One region of the Yimella sp. RIT 621 genome, then DNA from elsewhere that is predicted to be linked to it. Evidence: riboswitches for the same ligand, from Rfam matches in the RefSeq annotation. Region 1 holds a riboswitch; the other holds the start of a gene.

Region 1 (8,910 bases):
GCTTCGGTGCCGGCGTCCACTTCTGCATCGGGGCCCCGCTGGCCCGCGCCGAACTCACCGCGATGTTGCACCGCATCGCGACCGCTGCGCCGAACCTCGAACTCATGCGGGAGCCGGAGTACCATCCGACGTTCGTGATCCGCGGATTGCAGGAGTTGCAGGTGCGCTTTCTCACACAGCCCGTATCGCGGACCTGAGCCGGCAGCGCGCGACCGCGCTGTCAGAATGGCCCGCGTGAAGGCACTGTTGTTGGAGAGCATCCACCCCCTGGCCGAAGCGTTGCTGCGCGACAGCGGGATCGAGGTCGTCAGCCACGCGGGAGCGATGGACGAGGACGAACTGATCGCCGCACTCGTGGGGGTCGACCTGCTCGGCCTCCGGTCCAAGACCGACGTCACCGCCCGGGTGATCGAATCCGCCGATCAATTGCAGGCCATCGGCGCCTTCTGCATCGGCACCAACCAGATCGACAAGGCGAGTGCCGCCGAGCGCGGGATCGTCGTGTTCAACGCCCCGTTCAGCAACACCCGAAGCGTCGTCGAACTCGCGATCGCCGAGATCATCGTGATGGCCCGCCGCCTCACCGAGAAGGACTCGGCGCTGCACAGCGGTGTGTGGGACAAGAACGCCAAGGGCAGCCACGAGATCCGTGGCCGTCGGATCGGCATCGTCGGCTACGGCAACATCGGCAGCCAATTGTCGGTCGTCGCCGAGATGCTCGGCCTGCAGGTGTACTTCTACGACAGCGAGGACAAACTCGCGCTCGGCAACGCCCGCCGGTGCGACTCGCTGGACGAACTGCTGGAGATCGCCGAGGTCGTCACGCTGCACGTCGACGGACGCGAGGGCAACGCCGGGTTCTTCGGGGCCGAGCAGTTCGCCAAGATGCGTCCGCGTTCGCTGTTCCTGAACCTGTCGCGCGGTTTCGTCGTCGACTACGACGCGCTGCGTGAGCAACTGCTCGCCGGCCACATCGCCGGTGCTTCGGTCGATGTGTTCCCGGTCGAACCCAAGGCGCGCGGCGACCGGTTCGAGTCGCCGTTGCAGGGCATCCCGAATGTCGTGCTCACGCCGCACATCGGCGGATCGACCGAGGAGGCGCAGGAGGACATCGGCCGGTTCGTCGCCGGCAAGCTGCGCGACTTCATGCAGCGGGGAACGACGACGCTCAGCGTCAACCTGCCTGCCCTCACCCTCGAAGGACACCCGGGCGACCGCCGGATCCTGCACTTCCACTCCAACACCCCGGGTGTGCTCGCGACGGTCAACAACGTGCTCGCCCATCACGGCGTGAACATCGAAGGCCAGTTGCTCGGCACCCTGGGCAGCATCGGCTACGTGGTCACCGACGTCCGGGACCTGCCGCAGGCCGCGATCACCGAACTGCAGGAGCTGTCGGAGACCATCCGCCTGCGGGTGATCTGAAGAAAGTCGGGCGTACGGGGAACCGACCGGGCCGCGGGGCAGTCGGAACCACCGGAACCGCAAGGCTTCTGCTCATCGAACAAGGGGACGGCTGGCAGCCCGCTGCGCCGTACCTCGTTAAACTTCGCACTCAGGACCGTCGCGCGGCGCGCCACGGGGGGAACTGAACCACAGGAGGAGAACCACATGAACACCAAGCGTCAGCGTTCGCTCGCCGTTGCGGTCGTGGCCGCGTGCACACTCGGACTCACCGCGTGCCAGGACAGCGCACCGCCGGTGGCCCAGCCGACGAGCAGCACCACCCAGAGTCCGTCGTCCACCGAGAGCTCCAGCTCGTCCTCGCAGAGCCCGTCGTCGACCGAGAGCAGTTCCTCGTCGTCCTCGACCGAGTCGAGCAGCACGAGTTCCTCGAGCAGCGCCGGCGGCGGCGTCAGCCAGAGCTCGGCCGCCGGGCAGTGCAACAACACCAGCAGCTACTACATCGTCAAGGGCTCCGGCACCAAGGTGAAGAAGTACGGGGAGACCCAGTCGGTGACCGGTGACGTGGGTGACGCGACCCTCGACCTGACGATCTCCAAGGGCGAGGCGAAGGACGGCGGCACGGACTACCCGTACGACGACGACACCCAGGCGCTCATCTTCGACGTGAAGTTCAAGCGGACCAGCGCGGACGGCTTCTACGTCGCAACGCCGCTGGCCTTCTCCCTGATCGACGAGAACGGCCGCAACTGCACCCGTGCTTCCAGTTCGTCGAACAACGTCGTGCTGGGCAAGGACATGCTCGACGTCGAGTCGATCAATGACAAGACGACGGAGTACAGCGGCAAGATGGTCTTCGTCGTGCCCAAGAACAAGGACTACAGCAAGTACACGCTGCTGTGGAACAGCGACTACAAGGGTGGCACCGAGGCCGGCTACGGCTGGCAGGGCTGACCAAGCCGTCGATTCACGGAATGATCGGCCCACTCCCGTCGTTCGGGAGTGTGGCCGATCTTTCGTTGTCGATGGGCTCTCGGAGAAGGTGACCGGTTCCACCGGCCGCCGTGGCACAGGAGGCGGCGACCAGCTTGACTGACACCGTGAACAGCACCCCCGATCGGTCGACCGCTGCGTCCAGCGGCCCGATCCTGTCGGCCGGCGACGAGGAACGCCGCGCCGGCCTGCGCCGTATGCGAGCCGTCGCCCTCGGCCTGCTCGTCCTTGCCGCGATCGTCTTCGTGCTGACCCATGGACGTGGCGGCGCGTGGGGTTATGTGAATGCAGCGTCCGAGGCAGCAATGGTCGGCGCGGTCGCCGACTGGTTCGCGGTGACGGCGTTGTTCCGGCATCCGCTGCGACTGCCGATCCCGCACACCGCGATCATCCCCAAACGCAAGGACCAGATCGCGCACAGCCTCGAGGACTTCGTCACCGACAACTTCCTCACCGAGGACAACGTCAACACCCGACTGGCCAGTGCGCAGATTCCCCTGCGGCTGGGCCATTGGCTGCAGGAGCCGGGCAACGCAGGGCGCGTCGTCACCGAAGCGGCCCCCGCGCTCAGCAAGGCCGTGACGTCGATCAAGGACGACGAGGTGCGTCACCTGCTCGACCGGATCCTCCTGCCCCGCCTGGGTCGGGAGCCGGTCGGCCCGCTCACCGGACACCTGCTGCAGGGTGTGGTCGAGGACGGTTCGCACCACGGTCTCGTCGACATCGGCATTCGTGAACTGCACAACTGGGCCGAGCACAACGAGGCGACGATCACCGAGATCCTCGGCCAACGCGCCCCGTGGTGGTCGCCGAAGTGGCTGGACGACACCGTCACCGCGCGCGTGCACCTGGAGATCGTCAAATGGCTCGCCGACGTCCGGGACGACCCGAACCACTCGGCGCGGCAGGCGCTGGACAACCTGCTCGCCACCCTGGCTGATGACCTGCAGAACGACGAAGACACGATCGCGAAGGCCGAGGCCATCAAGGAGCGCTTTCTCGAGCACCCGTCGGTCGGCAATTCACTTGTCTCGCTCTGGGGTTCGGTACGCCGAGCAGTCGTCGAAGCCCTGGGCGACCCCGACGGCGAACTGCGCGCCCGTCTCGCGGTCGCGTTGCACGACCTCGGCGCGCGAGTCGTCCGGGACGACGAACTGCGTGCTTCGCTCGATCGTCGCCTCGCCGAGACCGTCGGGTACGTCGTGCGCACCTACGGGCGTGAACTGTCGACGGTCATCTCCCAGACCATCGACAAGTGGGACGGAAACGAGGCCGCCGAGCGCATCGAGTTGCACGTCGGCCGAGACCTGCAGTTCATCCGGATCAACGGCACCATCGTCGGTGGTCTCGTGGGTCTGCTGATCCACACCCTCAGCCAGCTGCTCTGAAGCCGGTCTTCAGGTCGGCAAGGATGTCGTCGATGTGCTCGATGCCCACGGCCAGGCGCACGAGACCCGGGGTCACGCCTGCGGCGAGGCGGTCCTCGTCCGAGCCCTGGCTGTGCGTCGTCGATGCCGGGTGGATCACCAGCGAACGCACGTCACCGATATTGGCCACGTGCGAATGCAGTTGCAGTGCCTCGACGAACTTCTTGCCGGCTTCGAGGCCGCCGGTGATCTCGAAGGAGATGACTGCACCCGAGCCCTGCGGCGTGTACTTCTGCGCGAGGTCGTGGAAGTCGTTGTCCGGCAACGAGGCCCAGACGACCTTCTCCACCTGGTCGTGACCCTGCAGGAACTGTGCCACCTTGTGCGCATTCTCCAGGTGGCGCTCGATGCGCAGGCTCAGGGTCTCGATGCCCTGGGCGATGAGAAAGGCGTTGAACGGGGAGACTGCCGCGCCGAGGTCACGCAGCAACTGCACGCGCGCCTTGAGGATGAACGCGAGGTTGGCCCCGAGCGGGCTCCCCACGCCGAGATCACGGGCGTAGACCAATCCGTGGTAGCTCTCCTCGGGCGTGTTGTAGTTCGGGAACCTCTCCGGGTCCTTACCGAAGTCGAAGTTGCCCGAGTCGACGATCGCCCCCGCGATCGAGGTGCCGTGGCCGCCGAGGTACTTGGTCGCGGAGTGGACGACGATGTCGGCGCCGTACTCGATGGGACGCAGCACGTAGGGCATCGCGACGGTGTTGTCGACGATCAACGGCACGCCGGCCTCGTGCGCGACGCCGGCAACGCCCTCGATGTCGAGGATCTCCGCCTTCGGGTTCGACACGGACTCTCCGAAGAAGAGCTTGGTGTTCGGACGCACCGCAGTGCGCCACTGGTCGAGATCGCGGGAGTCCTCGACGAACGTGACCTCGATCCCGAACTTCGGCAGCGTGTACTTCAACAGGTTCGCCGTGCCGCCGTACAGCGCCGGGCTGGCGACGATGTGCGAACCCGCCTCGGCGATGTTGAGGATCGCCAGCGTCTCGGCGGCCTGTCCGGAGGCCACGAGCAGAGCGCCGACGCCGCCTTCCAGGCTGGCGATCCGCTGCTCGACGGCGTCCGTCGTCGGGTTCATCAAACGGGTGTAGATGTTGCCGAACTCGCTGAGCGCGAACAGGTTCTTCGCGTGCTCGGTGTCCTTGAACACGTACGACGTGGTCTGGTAGATCGGCAACGCCCGCGCGCCGGTCGTCTCGTCGACGACCTGTCCGGCGTGGATCTGACGGGTCTCGAAGGACCACTCGGCAGCGCTGTCCTGGCCGGGGTTCTGGGTGTCGTTCATCGGCGTCTCCTCCTGCTCGGTGCAGGCGCTCGATCCGCCTGCGGCGGACCGACGTTCGCGTCCGCGCTTGCCGGGCGGCGATCTGCACCGTCCGGCCAGGTCTTCACCCGGGGCACCCCACCGCGGTGGAGGGTTGCCGGCCAGCGAGCCGGGGCTTGTCGCTGACGCTCATGACCTGACGCCAGATTACGTGAGCGGCGTCCGCCGGCTGAAGACAGGTCTCTGTATCCGGACGGTCGCCGATGGTCCGGAAATTCGGTTGCCGCGGACGTCCGATGTTCGACAGCCTGGGAGCAGTCGCGTACCCCGTCCGTGGGAGCGCCCGTTCGAAGGAGGAGCCGATGAGGAACCAGCAGCGGCACGACTGCCGCGTCCAGCATCAGAGCAGACCCTTCCGAGAAACGGAATACCACTCGTGCAGAACGAAACTCGCGCGCCGCAGGGCGCGTTCGCTCCCGACACCCCACTGATCGATCCCTTCGTCCCGGTCGACCTGCCCGACGGGCAGCGATGGTCGACCTGGAGCAGCATCGAACGGCTGCAGCGCGGCCCCGAACCCCGCCCGTCCTGGGTCGTGACCCATGACGAGTCCATCGACACCGAGCTCGGTGTGCTCAAGACCGGCAAGGAAGCCGACGTCTTCGTCATCGAGCGCACCGCCGTCTGCGCGCCCCAATGCAGCACGCTGATGGCGGCCAAGCGCTATCGCGACGCCGAGCATCGATCCTTCCGCCGGCACGCCGGGTATACCGAAGGTCGACGGATCAAGGACACCCGAGAAGCTCGAGCCGTCGCCACCGGGACCGCGTTCGGCAAGCAGGTCGCTGCCGGTGTCTGGGCGCAGGCCGAATGGTCGGCGCTGGTCGACCTGTGGACCAGCGGCGTGCCGGTGCCGTACCCGGTGCAGATCGACGGTCGAGAGATCCTGATGGAGTTGGTCGTCGACGCCGACGGCCGCCCGGCACCCCGCCTGGCTGCCACGCGGCCGACCGCAGAACAACTGGAGGTCTGGTTCGATCAACTGCGTGCTGCACTGATCGTGTTGTGCGGCAAGGGAATCGTGCACGGAGATCTGTCGGCGTACAACATCCTTGTGGCCGAGTCCGGCCTCGTGCTGATCGATCTGCCCCAGATCGTCGACGTGATCGCCAACCCCAACGGGGTCGAGTTCCTGCACCGCGATTGCGTGAACGTCTGCACCTGGTTCTCCTCGAAGGGCCACGCGTGCGACGGCGACGAACTCTTCGCCGAACTGCTCGGGTACGCATTCTGAGGCCTGCGCTGCGCGCGCTGCATAGGCTTGCCGCGTGCTTCGCAGACTCGGCGCCGTGGTCGTGGCCGTGACTTTCACGGTCACGGCGTGCAGTCGTCCGCCGCAGCCGCCGACCTATCCCCAGGAGTCCTGGTCGTCGGTCAGCCCCGCCACCGTGGGAAGCGCCCTGGAGGTGCAGGAGCCGGTCGGCGGGCAGGCGTGCGTCGACCCGCGTCCGTGGACGGGGGCGCAGCACGCGAACACCTGGATGGAAGGGCTGGACAACCTGCCGCAGTGGCGCGCGGCGGACGTCGGAGTCACCGTCCGACTCGGTGACGGACGCACGCTGTGGGTCTTCGGAGACACCGCGCGGGCGGGGGAGTTCCGCCCACGGTTCGTGTCGAGCTCGGCGTTGGTGACCAAGGGGCGGTGCACCTCCCAGTGGGTCGACCCGGCGGGTCCGTTCCTTGCGAACAGTGCGGGCTCGGTGTGCTGGCCATCGTCGATGACGGCCGTTTCTCGCAGCACGTACGACGACGTGCTCGTCGCATGCAGTCGGGTGCGACGCACCTCGGCCGACATCTTCGGGTTCGACTACCTCGGCATGTCGATCGCATCGCTGCGCGTGCCGCACAGCGGCGTCGCGGCCCGTCCGGTCGTCACGCCGGTGACGCCGGATCGAGTGGACCCGACCCAGATCAACTGGGGGAGTGCGCTGCTGGCGGACGACGAGTGGATCTACATCTACGGTTCCCGCCAACGCTCCGGCGGTCCCGGGCCGCGCGAACTGGTGCTGGCGCGTGCCGCCGCGGACACCGTCACGCTCAGGTCGACCTGGCAGTACTGGGACGGTGCCGGCTGGGACGCGCAGGAATCCGCCGTCCGGCCGGTCATCGACTCGGGCAGCGGTGTCTCCCAGGCGTTGAGTGTGCACAAGCGGGGCAACGATTACCTGGCTGTCTCCAAGCTCGGCGGGGACCTGACCGACACCGTCGCGGTCTGGACTGCGAACAGCCCGCAGGGTCCCTGGACGGTCCGGTCGACGACGCACTTCCCCTACGAGCGTGGGCAGGTCGTCAGTTACCAACCACTCGCTCATCCGGAGTTCGACCTGGCGAGCGGCAAGCTGCTGGTGTCGGTCTCGCGCGTCGCAAAATCGGTCGTCGACCTCCTGCAGCGACCCAAGGCCTCGCGTCCGGTGTTTATCGAGGTGCCGATGCCGTGAGTGATCTGGGACAATCGACCGATCCCTCATGACTGAACCCACACCCAACCGCGCGCCGAACAGTTCGCCTGAGCGCCCTCGCTCCGGCCGTCGTCGTCCGCAGCGCAAGGCCGGCGCGGACCGTCGTCCGCGGGGTCTGTCCCCCCAACAGATCGAGCACCGCCGCGCGTCCGTGCCGCAGATCACGTATCCGGACCTGCCGGTCGTCGCCGCCAAGGACGAGATCGCCGAGGCCATCCGTGACCACCAGGTCGTGGTCATCGCGGGTGAGACGGGTTCGGGAAAGACGACCCAGATCCCGAAGATCTGCCTCGAACTCGGCCGCGGGGTCAGCGGCACGATCGGTCACACCCAACCCCGCCGGCTCGCGGCCCGCTCGGTCGCCGAGCGGATCGCCGAGGAACTGGGCACCGAGCTGGGGCAGACCGTCGGCTACCAGGTGCGATTCACCGACACCTCGAGCCGCGACACCCTCGTCAAGGTGATGACCGACGGCATCCTGTTGTCGCAGTTGCAGCGGGACCGGATGCTCAGTCAGTACGACACGATCATCATCGACGAGGCACACGAGCGCTCGCTCAACATCGACTTCATCCTCGGCTATCTCAAGCAACTGTTGCCCAAACGTCCCGACCTCAAGGTGATCATCACCTCGGCGACCATCGACCCACAGCGTTTCGCCGATCACTTTGCGACACAAGGTAACCCGGTGCCGATCATCGAGGTGTCCGGACGGACCTACCCGGTGGAGGTGCGCTACCGACCGCTCGTGCGTGAGGTGCCCGGCAAGGGCGCGGACGCCGCCCCGAACCTCGTCGACATTGACCAGGTCACCGGCATCATCGACGCCATCGAGGAATTGTGGTCACCCGACGAGGTTCTCTCTCCTGCGTCGGTCGATACTTCGCGGGGACCTCGACCCGGCAACAGCAGTCGCGTCGACGATGGTGGCCCGCAGGACGTGCTGGTGTTCTGCTCCGGCGAACGCGAGATTCGCGACGCCACCGACGCGCTCAAGGGTCTCGGCCTGCCGAACACCGAGATCGTCCCGCTGTACGGTCGGTTGTCGGCAGCCGAACAGCACCGGGTGTTCGCCAAGCACGACGGACGCCGGATCGTGGTGTCCACCAACGTGGCCGAGACCTCGTTGACCGTGCCGGGCATCCGGTACGTGATCGACACAGGCACCGCGCGCATCTCCCGGTACAGCCAGCGCACCAAGGTGCAGCGGTTGCCGATCGAGCCCATCTCCCAGGCCAGCGCCAACCAGCGGTCCGGACGCTGCGGCCGCCTGGCCGACGGCATCGCGATCCGGTTGTACTCG
Region 2 (8,910 bases), on a different contig from region 1:
TGCTGAAGGACCGTCGCATCCTGCGCGACGAGGGCTTCGTCACGATCATCGTCGTGCGCGACTCCTCGACCGGCCAGATCGTCGCCGGCCCCGACATCCGGACGCGTGGCTTCGCCGAGGACACCGACGTCTTCGACAAGGTGGTACCCAAGATCGAGGACGCGCTCGAAGAGGCCCGCCGCAAGGGTGTCAACGACTCCCACCAGCTGCAGCAGGTCATCCGTCGTGCGGTCGGGGGCTTCGTCGGTGGCAAACTGCGCCGCCGGCCGATGATCATCCCGATCGTCATCGACGCCTGACCTGTCCCGCTGGTTGAGCCGTTCGTGAGCCTGCGAGCGACGCGCCGGAACCACCGGGACGAACGGGGCTAGCGAGTCGATGTCACCAGGGCAGCGGCTCGCTCAGATCACGCGGGTCCTGTGGCGCGCTCCATCCCACACCTTCGGTGTGCACGTAATCCATCGCAGGACCGTGCGCGAGGAGCTTGCGAACACCGTTGATCAGGCGGTCGATGTGGTGCGGCTGCGTGGCAAGACCGATGGATGCACGGACGGCGCAGCCGCCGATGACCTGGTCGCAGAGGCGATGAGCGCAGAACTTGCCGTCCCGCACGGCGATGCCGTATTCGTCCGAGAGCACTTGTGAGACCAATGAGCAGTCGTAGCCGTCGACGGTGAACGTCACCACCCCGACGTTAGGACGATCGGAACCCAGTACCGAAACCAGGCGGACGCCATGGATGGACTCCAGGCCGTCACGCAACCGCGTATGGAGGACCTGCTCGTGAGCGGTGATGGCTTCGTGATGCTTGGCCAAGGTCGCGCACGCGGCGGCCAGCGCGATCGCGCCGACTGCGTTCGGGGTGCCGCCCTCGTGGCGGGCGGGGCCGACATTCCATTCGACGGTCCGAGCGGTGACGGTGCGGGTCGCTCCGCCGGCGGGTAGGTACGGCTGGGCGTCGTCCAACCAGTTCGAGCGACCCACCAGTGCGCCGGCGCCGTACGGCGCGTATGCCTTGTGGCCGGAGAGCGCGACCCAGTCGACGCCGAGTTCATCGATGTCGACGCGGTGGTGCGGCGCGAGCTGGGCAGCATCCAGAACGGTGCGCGCACCGAATTCCGCTGCGATGGAGGCTAGTTCGGCGATCGGCCAGATCTCACCGGTGACATTGCAGGCACCGGTGATGACGACGAGCTTGTGGTCGGCCGTGCTGGTCGCGAGTGCACCGGTGAGCAGGTCGAGGGCGTTCTGGGCGCTTGCCGGGATCGGCAGCCGGTGGACGTTGCGTCCCGTCCACGCGAACTGAGCGGCATGGTGGGCCGAGTCCCAGGTGAAGACCTGTGTGCGGCGGGGGAGTGCGTGGGCCAGCAGGCGTAGTGCATCGGTGGTGTTGCGGGTGAAAACGACATGGTCGTGCTCGCGGGCACCGACGAACCTGCCCACCTCGATTCGGGCCTGCTCGAACCACTGAGTCGTCTGTCGGCTGGTGTGGCCGGCACCGCGGTGCACCGACCCGGACACGCGCTGTACGGCGGCGACGGCCGTCTCCACCGAGCGCAGGGCCGGTGCGGTCGCGCCGTGGTCGAAGTTCGCGAAGTCGACGACGGTTCGGTGCACGGTCGGAACCCCGAGTTCGTAATGAGCGGTGAGCGGGATTCCCTGTAGCTGTTCTACCGGCAGCGGCCGGACATTCGCGGGTACGAGGTGAAGCCGGCGGGACTCAACCGCTGGCGGTGCGCAGGTGAGGGTCTTGGTTGCGACGGACATCGGTGCTCCTTCGGTCGTTGGACCGACGAACAGCGGCACCGACCCGAACGGGCGGCGCGGCGGGTACATCGATCCGCGCTTGCCGTAACCCGGTCGGGCTACGGCCCGGTCGTCACCTGGAGCACCCCACCGCGGTGGAGGGTTGCCGCTCAGCAAGCCAGGGCTTGTCGCTGAGTCTCATGACCTGTTCTGGACTATGCCACACGGGGCGGCGTGTGAGCAACCCTCGTCCGAACGTCGCACCGTGTACTGGAACATGCGTACTTCATGGATCCACTGTCGCAACGGTTGACATATTTCGTCCCAGTACAGGCTCAGGTAGGAAGAGCCGACTTGGGCCGCTCCTGAGGAGATCGAACTCGTTGTGTGCCGAGGGTGAGGGGTTTCGAGGAAGGTCGGGAAGACAACAAAATCCACGTTACGCGTGTGCTGCGTGAGATTGATGTGACGGTCGCGTAGCCTCCCGGGGTGGCCACCCGTCAGACCGCATCAAAGTCCACCGCCTCGCGCGGACGTTCGTCGTCCGCGCGTCCGGCGTCCAAGAGCGCTTCCTCCCGGCCCGCTTCCCGTAAATCCACGGGTTCGACAGTCAAAGGCAAGCCGCAGCCGCGCAGCGGCGGACCCTCGCTGCCGATACGCGCCGTCCGCGGCACCTGGATGGGTGTGGCTCACGTCGCCGGCGGCACCGCACGTCGGGTCGGTTCAAGTGCTCGCGATCTCGAACCCGAACTGCGCAGAGACGGAGTCGGATTCACGCTCATCGCCGCAGCGATCATCGTCGCTGCCGTCGAATGGTGGGGCATCGCCGGACTCTTCGGCGACATCGTCCACACCATCACCGCAGGCACGTTCGGTCTGATCTCCCTGGCGCTGCCGGTCGTCCTGCTCGGCCTCGGGGCGCACATCCTGCGCACGCCGAGGGGCCACCACGCCACCAACCGCATCAGCATCGGCCTCGCACTGCTGGCGTTCGCGGTCTGCGGACTCACGAGCATCGCGAAGGGCCTGCCGGACGCGGACCCCCGCGAAGGGCTCGAAACAGCCGGCGGGATGATCGGTTTCCTGGCATCCAGCCCGACGGTTGCCGCTGTCACCACCTGGGGCGCCGTCCCGCTGCTGCTATTGCTCGCGTTCTTCAGCCTGCTGGTGATCACGGCCACCCCGGTGCACCAGATCGGCGACCGTGCGCGACACCTGCTCGACCGGCTGTTCTACGGGCGCATGCTGGAAGAGAACGACGAAGACGGCCCGGTCGACGCCGTCGCGCTCGATCTGCACGGCGAGAACATCGACGGCGGACGCCGCAAGCCGCGCAGTCGCAAGCCGCGTCGCGACGAGAACGGCGACCTGCTCGACGGTGACGAGCCCTACGAGCAAGCAGCGGTCGTCGTCCCCGAGAAGCCCGGGCGCGGCCGTGCGAAGAAGGCCGAACCCGAGGTCTACGACCACGACGAACACGAGTCCGCGGCAAGGCAGCAGGATCCTCCGCAGGACGCACCGACGCCCGCGGGGGAGCAGAAGAACAAGCCGGTCCAGTTGCCGGGTGCACCGCCTGCCAAGCTCGAGGCCCCGCCCACCCAGCCGCTGCCGCAGCGCACCGAACAACTGCTGCTCGCGGGCGACGTGACCTATACGCTCCCCTCCAGCGACCTGCTCGCTGCCGGCCCGCCGCACAAGACTCGTTCGGCTGCCAACGACCGTGTGGTCGACGCTCTCGCCGGGGTGTTCGACCAGTTCGACATCGACGCCCAGGTCACCGGGTTCACCCGTGGCCCGACGGTCACCCGCTACGAGATCGAACTCGGCACCGGCACAAAGGTCGAAAAGGTCACCGCCCTCTCGAAGAACATCGCGTACGCGGTCGCGTCCGCCGACGTCCGGATCCTCAGCCCGATCCCGGGCAAGTCGGCCATCGGTATCGAGATCCCGAACACCGACCGCGAGACGGTCAGCCTCGGTGACGTGCTGCGCAGCAATGCCGCGCGCAGCAACGACCACCCGATGGTCATGGGCGTCGGCAAGGACGTCGAGGGCGGGTACGTCATCGCCAACCTCGCCAAGATGCCGCACATGCTCGTCGCCGGTGCGACCGGTGCCGGTAAGTCCAGCTTCGTGAACTCGATGATCACGTCGATCATGATGCGCGCGACGCCGGACGAGGTGCGCATGGTGCTGGTCGACCCCAAGCGTGTGGAATTGACTGCGTACGAAGGTATTCCGCACCTGATCACGCCCATCATCACGAACCCGAAGAAGGCCGCGGAAGCGCTGCAGTGGGTCGTGCGCGAGATGGACACTCGCTATGACGACCTCGCCGCGTTCGGTTACAAGCACGTGGACGACTTCAACAAGGCCGTCCGCGCGGGCAAGGTGCAGCCGCCACCCGGTTCGGAACGCGTCGTCCAGCCGTACCCGTACCTCCTCGTCGTTGTCGACGAGCTCGCCGACCTGATGATGGTCGCCCCCCGCGATGTCGAGGAATCGATCGTCCGCATCACCCAGCTGGCCCGTGCGGCCGGTATCCACCTGGTGCTGGCGACACAGCGTCCGTCCGTCGACGTGGTCACCGGTCTGATCAAGGCCAACGTGCCCTCGCGTCTGGCGTTCGCGACCTCGTCGCTCGCCGACTCTCGCGTCGTGCTCGACCAGCCCGGTGCCGAGAAGCTCATCGGTCAGGGTGATGCGCTCTTCCTGCCGATGGGCAGCAACAAGGCGATCCGTGTGCAGGGCGCCTGGGTGCCCGAATCCGAGGTCAAGGAGATCGTCAGTCACATCAAGGGTCAGCTGCAGCCGGCCTACCGTGACGACGTCGCCGTGACGGCTCCCAAGAAGGAGATCGACGAGGACATCGGTGACGACCTCGACCTGCTGCTGCAGGCCGCCGAACTGGTCATCAACAGCCAGTTCGGTTCGACCTCGATGCTCCAGCGCAAGCTGCGCGTCGGGTTCGCGAAGGCCGGCCGCCTGATGGACCTGATGGAGAGCCGCGGCATCGTCGGGCCCTCCGAGGGTTCAAAGGCGCGCGACGTGCTGGTCAAGCCCGACGACCTGCCCGCCACCATGGCACGCCTGCGCGGCGACGAGGTGCCCGACGACTCGGCCTACGACCAGGACATGCCGGTCGAGGAGAGCTCGGACGAGGACGCTTGGGCGCTGACGGAGAACGGACGCCAGTGACCCTGGCGGCACAGAACCCGGGGACGGGCTGTTGGCGCATGCTGCGGGTGCACCCGTGTGGGGTGCTGCTCGGAGTCCAGCTGTTCGGGATCCTGCTCTACCCGTTCCTGACCGGTTCGGTACTGGGTCGCACGGTCTTCTCGGTGTTCCAGTTGCTGGTGCTCACCATCGCGGTCGGGGCCGTCCGGATGACGCCGGCCCTCACCCGGTGGGCGTTGATCGTCGGCGTACCGGCTGTGGTGTTCACCGTGCTGACGTTGTTCTGGCCGGACAACGAAGCGTTCATGGTGGGCTCGGACATCACCCACTTCATCTTCTTCTTCTACACGGCCTACGCGCTCATCCGTTACATGTTCGCCGACGACATCGTCGGGAACGACGAACTGTTCGCCACCGGAGCCTGCTTCACCGTCGTCGCGTGGGGATTCGCCTATCTGTACTCGACGGTCCAGTACATCTGGGGTGCAAGCCAATTCGCGTCGCCTCACAACGGCACGCTGTCGTGGATGGAGTTGCTGTTCCTGTCGTTCACCACGATGACCGGCACCGGATTGTCCGACATCACGCCCATCGGGCCGTACGCTCGATCGGCAGTGATGTTGGAGCAGTTGGCGGGCGTGAACTACATCGCCCTGGTGGTCGCTCGACTGATCGGCATCACGCTCACCCGTTTCCGTCGCTGACCGACGACAGCATCCATCGACACCCATCGACACCCATCGACACCCCGGAGGACACGATGACCGACCAGCGCCCCGACCGTCCGTCCGGTGTTCCCGCGTGGGGCGACGACCGGGACTCCACCAGCGAACTGCCCACCGGGCGTGCGCCACAGGTCAACGGCACCGACAATACCCACGAGTTCGGACGATCGGCAGGGGTGGGACACACGACCGACCCGTACGGGCATCGACCCGCAGCAGCTGATCCGTACTCCGGGCCCGCACAGCCGCGGCCGACCTACGGCGCGGGTGGACCGGTCGGTCGCGAACCCGTCCCGGCGGCCCACGGGCACGCCACGGCGGAGAAGCGCTTCGGCGCCTTCCTGCCGGCTCTGGCCGCCGCGGTCACGACCGTCGCAGTTGCGGCTATCGCAGGGCTGATGATCCGCAACGACGTGCGTCCCGGCGGCTCCGTCGTGGTCCGCGATCTGTGGTCGCACGCCACGTTCTTCGACCAGATGTCATGGGCGTACGACGGCAAGCACGCGTCGGCTCTGATCTTCGGACTCGTGCTGGCAGTGCTCGGTCTCGTGGTGTTCATCGGGACGCTGCTCGCGCTGGCCGGGTCGCGTCGCTCGGCTTCACGCGGCGCCTTGTTCTTCGCCGTGTGGGGGCTTGTTGCCGTCGCAGGTTCGATCGCCGGTGTGCTCACCACGTTCGCGGTCAACCGCGACCTCAGCGCTCGAATCACCCAACTGATCGACCTCGGTGCGGGGTTCGGAATCCGCTACGGCTGGATCCCGGCTCTCGTCGCGGTGCTGCTGCGGATCGGTCGCACCAAGAGGTACTGATCAGACGGATTGATCCTGCAGCTGCTGTTCCTGCGCGGCCTCGAACTGCGCCTGCGCTTCGGACAGTTCGGCGTCGATGTCGGCCAGGAACGACTCGATCTCGTCGTACCCGGCGACCGGTCCACCCGCCAGTTGGCCGTCCATGCCCAGCAGGACCGCGGACGGGTACGCCATGCCGAGCGTCCGTGTGGTGATGCCGTTCGGGTCGGTCATCCACTCGACATGCTCGCCGAGGTCGGGCGCGTCCTCGGCCTGCGTACCCGCAGCGATCATCACCACGCGCAGCATCGGCTGCTCGGCTGCCCATGACGGCACGTGCTCCATCGTCCGGATGCACGAACCGCAGCCCAGGCTCACCGACACCAGAAGGACGGGCTTATTCATCGCGATCGAGTGCAGCGCGACCGTTTCGCCGTCGCGGGCGATCAGCGCCCCGTACGGGATCGGCTGACGGACGTAGTCGAACTCTTCGTCGTCCTCGAGCGACTCAGCAACCGGGGTCGTCGCTGCGCTGCCCCCGTGTACGACCAGCCCGGTGAGGGCGACGGCGGCGAGCACGCCGAGCACCCAACCCCATTCGGTTCCACCGAAATCGGTGAAGCGTTCGATCATCGAACCGCCGCGCACGGCGTCCACCAGAGCGAGCGCGGCCGCACCCACCAGCAGGACGTTGCGGACCACGGTGCGTTTGTCGATCTCGCCGAGGCCGAGCTTGCCGAAGCAGCCGCAGGTGACCGGCTCGTCGAACCCGAGGGCGCGGACGACGACCACGAGGTATGCGACGAACAACACCAGAGCGAGCGCGGCCACGACCACGTACAACGGTGAAGGCACGAGCAGCAGCGCTGCGGCGAGCGCGAACTCGGCGTACGGCAGCAGCTGCGGCGCCTTCATGGAGCGCAGTGCGTCCGGCAGCCGCAGGCTGAGGAAGGCGTCCTCGGTCGTGCGCGGGTCACGAACCTTGAACGCGGCACTCACCACCAACGCGAGCACGAGCAGCAGTGCGGCGACGATCCAGGGGGCCGAAGGCATGAGGACGATTCTAGAGCGGGATCAGTGGTCGAGTTCCCCGATCGTCTTCAAGGACGGTGGGCGGGTCTGCTGTTCGTCCCTGGCCACAGCCTCGACGTCCCGCATCACCCGCAGGACATTCCGGCCGGCTACCTTTGCGAGGTCGTCGTCCGACCAACCCAGCTCGGCCAGCGCCACGAACAACGCGGGGTAGGTGGAGACGTCCTCCAGCCCGTCGGGCAGTCGGTCGACACCGTCATAGTCACCACCGACGCCGATGTGATCGACGCCGACCGCCTCGCGCAGGTAGGTGTAGTGGGCGACGACGTCGCCCAGCGTGGCCACCGGCTTCGGGTGCTGCTGCGCCCGCTGTTTGTTGAACTCGGTGAACTTGATGTGGTCCTTGGGGTCCACACCCTCGGCAAGTGCGGCCTCGCGGGACTCGGCCCGCCAGTCGGCGCACGCCTGGGAGACGAAGTCGGGCACGAACGTCGCCATGATCACGCCGTTCTTCTGCTTCAACGTGGTCAGGACGTCGTCGGGTGCGTTGCGTGGACTCGAGCACACGGCGTAGGCGCCGGAGTGCGAGAAGATCACCGGCGCGGTAGACGCGGCGAGCGCATCGCGCATGGTGTCGGCCGACACGTGCGACAGGTCCACCATCATGCCGATTCGGTTCATCTCGCGAACCACCTCGACGCCGAACGCGGTGAGCCCGCCGTGCACCGGCTCGTCGGTCGCGGAGTCGGCCCACGGGTTGTTGTCGTTGTGCGTGAGCGTCATGTAGCGCACGCCCAGGACGTACAACATCCGCAGCGTCGCCAGCGAACTGTCGATCGACTGACCGCCCTCGGCGCCGAGCAACGAGGCGATGCGCCCCGAGGCGAAGACGCGCTCGACCTCGTCGGCGGTGCGGGCGAGCCCGAAATCGTCGGAATAGCGCGCGACCATCTGATGGACCGCGTCGATCTGCTCGAGGGTCGCGGTAACTGCGGTGCCGCCGGGCAGGTTCGACGGCACGAACACCGACCAGAACTGTGCTCCGACGCCGCCCTTGCGCAGCCGGGGGATGTCGGTGTGCCCGCGTCCGCTCAGATCGCCGGCGATGTCGTGCTTGTCGAAGTCGTAGCCGGCTTCCGCACGCGCGTGCCACGGCAGGTCGTTGTGGCCGTCGATCAGCGGGTGTTCGCGCAGCAGTGCGGCGATACGTTCAGCGGTGTTGGACATGGACCCATGCAATCACGGCACCACCCGCGCAGGGTCGCTGGTCGACGCGTCCGGGACAACTACAGTGAGCGTCATGACTTCCCGAAGTGTGGCCGTGGTGACCCTCGGGTGCGCCCGCAACGAGGTCGACTCCGAGGAACTGGCCGGACGCCTGTCCGCGCAGGGCTGGACGCTGGTCGACGATGCCTCCGCCGCCGACGTCGCCGTCATCAACA

The links. Region 1 has a riboswitch for S-adenosylmethionine ahead of EU513_RS01640 (bifunctional o-acetylhomoserine/o-acetylserine sulfhydrylase). Riboswitches for the same ligand answer to the same signal wherever they lie in the genome.
Region 2: linked by a shared signal. The riboswitch ahead of EU513_RS05830 (aminotransferase class V-fold PLP-dependent enzyme) and the one ahead of EU513_RS01640 (bifunctional o-acetylhomoserine/o-acetylserine sulfhydrylase) in region 1 are both predicted to bind S-adenosylmethionine.

Annotation. Positions count from the first base shown of each region.
Region 1 is NZ_SEIP01000001.1:325,415-334,324, reverse strand. Features, by position in the region: gene EU513_RS01660 (cytochrome P450) at 1-197, shown strand, start outside; gene serA (phosphoglycerate dehydrogenase) at 226-1,425, shown strand; gene EU513_RS01650 (DUF4352 domain-containing protein) at 1,612-2,358, shown strand; gene EU513_RS01645 (DUF445 domain-containing protein) at 2,505-3,785, shown strand; gene EU513_RS01640 (bifunctional o-acetylhomoserine/o-acetylserine sulfhydrylase) at 3,769-5,109, opposite strand; SAM riboswitch class IV at 5,168-5,285, opposite strand; gene EU513_RS01635 (serine protein kinase RIO) at 5,525-6,382, shown strand; gene EU513_RS01630 (DUF4185 domain-containing protein) at 6,417-7,586, shown strand; gene hrpA (ATP-dependent RNA helicase HrpA) at 7,615-8,910, shown strand, end outside.
Region 2 is NZ_SEIP01000004.1:236,886-245,795, forward strand. Features, by position in the region: gene EU513_RS05825 (ribonuclease J) at 1-299, shown strand, start outside; gene EU513_RS05830 (aminotransferase class V-fold PLP-dependent enzyme) at 382-1,767, opposite strand; SAM riboswitch class IV at 1,838-1,952, opposite strand; gene EU513_RS05835 (DNA translocase FtsK) at 2,425-4,944, shown strand; gene EU513_RS05840 (ion channel) at 4,983-5,627, shown strand; gene EU513_RS05845 (hypothetical protein) at 5,684-6,457, shown strand; gene EU513_RS05850 (MauE/DoxX family redox-associated membrane protein) at 6,458-7,489, opposite strand; gene EU513_RS05855 (dipeptidase) at 7,511-8,695, opposite strand; gene rimO (30S ribosomal protein S12 methylthiotransferase RimO) at 8,769-8,910, shown strand, end outside.